Regions from separate parts of the Paenibacillus sp. FSL R5-0887 genome, predicted to be linked through region 1. Evidence: predicted binding sites of a transcription regulator. Region 1 holds the regulator's gene; the other holds the start of a gene.
What was found. The regulator Rex, encoded in region 1, represses fermentation and respiration genes when NADH is low (regulators of the CRP and FNR family bind a similar motif). The targets are predictions, from matches to a motif close to TTGTGAAATATTTCACAA.
Positions count from the first base shown of each region.

Region 1 (3,177 bases):
CGCAGCCTATTATTTATTCGTTATTCTCCAGACTTAACGCTTCAATAAACCTTCGAAGGCTTCTTGCGCTTTACGCCGGATAGCTTCCTCATCCAGGGTTAAGCATTGTCCATGCTTGATGACCTGTTTACCATTCACCCACACATGCTCAACATCCTTAGCGCTAGCAGAGTAAACTGCATGAGACAACAGATCTGTGTGTGGCAGCAAATGCGGCTGATCGATATCAATAGCAATGAAATCTGCTTTCATCCCTACAGCAAGTCTGCCTACATTATTTAAAAAGATGGACTGCGCGCCATATTCTGTAGCCATACGCAGAGCCTCTGGAGCTGGAACAGCCGTTGGATCACCGCTGACACCCTTATGAATGAGAGCTGCAAGCCGCATCTCTTCAAACATATCCAAGTTATTGTTGCTTGCCGCGCCATCCGTGCCAAGAGACACCTTCACACCAGCTTTTAGAAGATCAGTAACCCGAGCCACTCCGCTAGCCAGCTTCAAATTACTGCCCGGATTATGAGATACACCCACATTATGGCGAGCCAAGATCTCAATCTCTTCATCATTTAAATGAACACCATGTGCAACTATCGATGGACGTGTGAACATGCCAAGCTTCTCTAAGTGAGCTACAGGACGCAACCCGTAATCCGCCACATTTTGTTCCACTTCACGTTTCGTTTCGGACATATGCGTATGCATCGGTAAATCCAGATCATGCGCTGCCTGCACGAACTTAACCAGGAAGTCCGGAGGGCAAGTATAAGGGGCGTGCGGCGAGATCATAGTAGTAATTCTACCTTCAGCCTTTCCATGCCAGTTACGGGCAAAAGAAATCGCTTCCGCAAGCTTGTGATTCTGTACATCCTCTGGACATAACCCGATCACACCACGCATCAATACGGAACGGATACCTGATAACTCAGCTACCTCGGCTACTCGGTCCATATGATCATACATATCGAGGAAGGTCGTAGTTCCACCCTTCAGCATTTCCAATACAGATAAGGAGGTTCCCCAGTATACATCATCACCGGTGAACTTTTCCTCCATCGGCCACATCTTCTCCTGAAGCCACACTTGTAGCGCTAAATCATCTCCATATCCACGCAGCAAAGACATCGCCGCATGACCATGTGTGTTTACAAGTCCAGGCATGAACAGCAGACGGCTGCCATCAACCACTTGCACTCCAGCTTCCATCTGAGGCTCTTCTTTTCCTATGTAAGTGATTAAATCATCTTCAATAGTCATATATCCACTCAGAACCGGCTCATCCGTTCCCGGAGTCAGAAAATACCCGCCCTTAATTATCGTTTTATTGTTGTTCATGTTCGCTTTCTTCCTTTCCATCCCGCAAGTAATAAGCAAGACTTTGCAGATCAGTTGTAAAATCAGCTGCATGCACCCGGATATTCGGTGGTGTCTTCAGAATCACAGGGGCAAAGTTCAAAATCGCTTCAATCCCAGAAGAAATGAGAATATCTGCTACATTTTGAGCTTCTGAATCAGGTACGGTAATAATGGCAATGCGAATACCTTGCTCACGAATCGTGCTGCCTAGTTCATCCATCGGTTGCACAGTAAGGGAGTTGATCTTACGTCCAACCTTAGGAGCGTACGAATCAAATATAGCCGTGATTTTCATAGTATCTTTAAGATATGCATTGTAATTAGACAAGGCATGTCCGAGATTACCTGCTCCAACTAAAGCTACATTAAGCTGTTGATCCAGCTTCAGGATATGACGGATTTTCTCAATAAGATACGTTACATCATAGCCGATACCTTTTCTGCCGAAGTCACCAAAATATGCTAAATCCTTACGAATCTGTGCGGGATTAAGATCAAGCTTTTGTCCAAGTTCCTGAGAGGAAACTGTTAATATTTCGCGATTCTGGAGATCATTCAAAAAACGCAAGTACACAGGCAGTCTGCGAACAACGGCTTCTGATATTTTATCCGATTTCATATTTTTCCTCCTAAAAATAGTAATGTTCTTGTGAAAATCCATATTCAAACGTCTACCTCTCCTTATTAAGGACGGTACTGTAACACACCGCCCTTAAGGATAAGGAGGAGCTAAACTGAAGACGAGCGTTTTAAGAAGCGCCGCCATCCTCTAGCCATTCCGCTATGCGTGGGACCATTTGATCAGTAAGCATATGCTCCATTTTGGGACCAGGCAATGAATAAAGGAAATACTTCCCGTAATGAGATTCAATAACCCTTGTATCATAAACAATAACTATTCCGCGATCCTGCGCCGTGCGAACCAGTCTTCCGAATCCCTGCTTAAAACGAATAACCGCTTGAGGAACAGATAATTTCATGAACGGATTCTTCTTCTGGGCCTGTAATAACTCCGACTTCGCTTCCGCCAACGGGTGATTCGGCGGTTGAAATGGAAGTCTCACGATGGCCAGGCAAGTCAGTGCTTCACCTGGAATATCTACACCTTCCCAGAAGCTGCTCGTCCCCAGCAATACGGATGCTGCACTGTCCTGAAAGCGGCGGATCAGCTTGCTCCGGCTGCCACCTTCCACGCCTTGACCAAGCACCGTAATCTCTTGTGAGGCCAAAGCCTCTTTAAGCGGATCATATACCTGACGCAGCATTTTATAAGAAGTAAACAGAACCAGCATCCGCCCACGTGTTGTTTTAGCAGCTTCCGATAATGACTGTACGAGTGTATCGACAAATCGAGCATCGCCCACACTCCCCTTCACACTAGGAAAATCACGCGGTATAACTAGCAGTGCCTGCTCGCGATACTTAAAGGGAGATGGAAGGAGTGAGGTCATTAGACGTCCCTCTTCTGCAGCTTCGTTAAGTCCGAGATTATCAATCATAAATTGAAAAGACTTATCTACAGACAGCGTCGCCGAGGTAAGCACGATGCTTTTTTTCTTATCGAAGAACAACTCTTTAAGCTGGCTGCTAACATCCACAGGGACGGCATACATCTGCAGTGATTTGCTGCGGTAATTTCCATTTGCCTCCAGCCAATATACTACATTATCGTCATTCAGCCCCATAAAGAATCTTACTTGCTCACGGATGGAAGCCAAATCCTTAAATAAACCGCTAATATCAGTAACAAGACTGTCTGCTGAAGATTGGCTTTCCTGGTCGCGCATCTCGTTAAGCATTTTATCACCCTTACGGATGATG
Region 1 is NZ_JBBOCE010000001.1:2,561,942-2,565,118, forward strand. It holds gene MKY14_RS11545 (amidohydrolase) at 34-1,335, opposite strand; gene MKY14_RS11550 (redox-sensing transcriptional repressor Rex) at 1,322-1,975, opposite strand; gene dinG (ATP-dependent DNA helicase DinG) at 2,106-3,177, opposite strand, start outside.

Region 2 (3,177 bases), on a different contig from region 1:
GGAATGGTGGAAGGAAGCTGCCGATAAAGATACAAGCATCCCAAGTTCTTTTCCAAGCCAATGAATCACGTTTACCTCTGAATTCAAAAGCGACACCACGCGCTATCAGAGCTAATAAGGCAAATACAAAAGGAATATAGAATCCACTAAACAGCGTTGCATACCACTCCGGGAAAGCCGCAAACATTGCACCCGCAGCTGTGATAAGCCATACCTCATTCCCATCCCAGAAGGGTCCGATCGAGTTAATCAGAACACGGCGCTCTGTATCATTTTTAGCGAGAATTTGTGTTTCCATCCCTACGCCGAAATCGAAACCCTCCAGGAAGAAGAACCCTATAAACAGAACTGCAATCAGCACAAACCACAATTCATTAAGAGATATCATGGGAACCCTCCTCGTTATATGGATCATTCGAATCGCCGTGATCGTTATCCATTGCATAAGGACCTTTTTTAATCACTTTAATAAACAATCCGACCAACACTAATCCTAGAATTAAATAAATCGTTGTAAAAGAAATCACGGAGAACAGAACTTGACCACATGTAATATTAGGCGACACACTGTCTTCCGTTGTCATCAGTCCGAATACCGTCCATGGCTGACGCCCGAATTCGGTCATAACCCAACCGGCTGTATTCGCAATCGGAGGAAGCAACAAGCCCCATAACATAAACCGCATAAACCAAGTGTTCGGACGGTCCATTTTTTTGCGCCACATTAAGTACATAGCGTACATTCCCAATACAATCATTAACGTTCCTGCTAGAACCATGATCCGGAAACTCCAGAATGTCGTACGTACAGGTGGAATATAGTCACCGGGGCCATAGGTTTGCTCATACTCCGCTTGCAGCTCAAGCATACCTTTAACTTCACCGGAAAATTTACTGTATGAAAGGAAACTCAGCATATAAGGAATTTGAAATTCTCCACTACTAATTTGATTCTTTGGATCAATGTTTGCCCATACGGTCCAAGGTGCCGGGTCACCACTCTTACCCCACAGTCCTTCGGAAGCTGCCATTTTCATTGGTTGAGTTTCAACCAAATATTGCGCTTGGGCGTGACCAGCAACAGCTACACCAATAGAAGAAATAATCCCTACGATGGCTGCAATCTGAAAAGACTTCTTAAAGAAAGAAACCTCTTGTTTCTTCAATATTTTATAAGCACTAATACCTGTTACAAGAAAAGCACCTGTTGCATAAGCAGCCAGTACGGTGTGTGGGAATTCAACCAGCAATTGTCCGTTCGTAATAAGCGCGAAGAAATCATTCATTTCTGCACGTCCATTATTTATCTCAAAACCCACAGGATGCTGCATAAAAGAGTTAGCCGCTAGAATCCAGAATGCAGATAACATCGTACCGAATGCTACCAGCCAGATGGACAGTAAATGTACTCGCTTGGACACCTTATCCCAGCCGAATATCCATATCCCAATAAAAGTAGACTCCAGAAAAAAGGCTGCCAATGCCTCAACTGCAAGCGGAGCCCCGAATACATCACCAACAAAACGTGAATAATCGGACCAGTTCATCCCGAACTGAAATTCCTGCAAGATTCCTGTAACTACCCCTACTGCAAAATTGATGAGGAATAGCTTTCCCCAGAACTGCGCCATTTTTTTGTACTCTTCATTACCTTTTCTAACGTACATTGTCTCCATGATTGCAATCAAGAGCGCTAGTCCGATTGATACCGGTACAAAGAAATAGTGGAATATTGTCGTCGACGCAAATTGTATACGCGACAGCATTACTGTATCCATATTTGTCCCTTCCTTCTCCCCTTTTCGTTAATTATATTCTGTCAAAAATTTAAACTTCTTTTTGTGATAAATGTCACATAAAGATAGTCATTTAACGGTGAAATTCAAATGATTTGTGACAAAGATCACAATTTAGCATAAAGAAAGCAAAAAAAATAAGACGGTTTACCCGTCTTGAGTGGTTCGTCGTTCTATTAAATGCTTGACTCATTTAGGTATTGGTTAGATGGAAATACCCTTCTTCAGCGATTTGAGATCGCCATTCGAATTAAGCAATTGGGGTAGCATCTTCGTGCTGCGAACCATTGGAGAGTCACATAGACGGCAAGAAGGCGCATGTTCAAATGCGAAATTATCCCTCATCCATCCGTTGCATCCCTCATTGGTACATGCCCAAATTGCGGTATTTTCTTCCGGTATTTCTTCCAAAGGTTTCTTCCGGTAGTTCATTGCCGTTCCTCCCATCCTGTAAGTCAAATAGTGAGTAACTAGATATAAAAAGACCGTCCCAACTTTCACAAGCTGGGACGGTTTCTTCTATTATTACAGTTTCACAACGTTTTCGGCTTGTGGTCCACGGTTGCCTTGAACAACGTTGAATTCAACGCGTTGGCCTTCGTCCAAAGTTTTGAAGCCGTCGCCAGTGATTGCGCTGAAGTGAACGAATACGTCGCTTCCGCCTTCAACTTCGATAAATCCGAATCCTTTTTCTGCGTTGAACCATTTAACTGTACCTGTTTGCATGTGTGTTACCTCCACAAATTTAAATTAATATGTTCTTTTTATCTTCAAACAAAGAAAAAATTCACACATTGAAAAAGGTTGTATTACCAAATATGACAGCCCTTTTCAATGCGAGAATTAGGGACTAAATGTATGATTGATATCATATTACCACACCTGATTAGCAAAGGCAAGCAAGCATCCGAATATATCCGTTTTTGCCCTAATAAGTATTACCTTCCAATGTAAGGGCTGCCACTTAGTGTTTATTCCCTAAATAGATCCTTTTTTTGGCATAATTATCATGGTTTTAGAAAAATAGCTTTCCCAAAAACGTTACTTTTATCCGCTTTTTCAAGAAGGTACCCCCTCGGAATCGAAGGGGTAGTCCGCTCTACTTGTCGTAACTGCTATATCATTATATACCGACTTCCAGCATATTATTCCTGTGGTTTTTCTAGAAGTTTAACTGTTGCCTGTTTGGCCTCGCCGTTTCGATAGTAAGTAATTTTCAGATCATCACCGATCTTCGTATGATTATATAAGTACTTGCGAAGAGAAAGGGTAGATATGATTGATTGATCATTAAATTTGGTAATGACATCATTGAATTGCAGTCCAGCTTCCTTCGCAGGGCCAACGGCTTCTAGAACAACTACTCCATCCTTAACACTGT
Region 2 is NZ_JBBOCE010000002.1:2,113,143-2,116,319, reverse strand. It holds gene cydB (cytochrome d ubiquinol oxidase subunit II) at 1-388, opposite strand, end outside; gene MKY14_RS27230 (cytochrome ubiquinol oxidase subunit I) at 375-1,778, opposite strand; gene MKY14_RS27225 (cold-shock protein) at 2,001-2,228, opposite strand; gene MKY14_RS27220 (cold-shock protein) at 2,322-2,522, opposite strand; gene MKY14_RS27215 (S1C family serine protease) at 2,942-3,177, opposite strand, start outside.
Region 2: MKY14_RS27230 (cytochrome ubiquinol oxidase subunit I) is a predicted target of Rex. The motif match lies at 1,840-1,857, and genes of this name have one in related genera.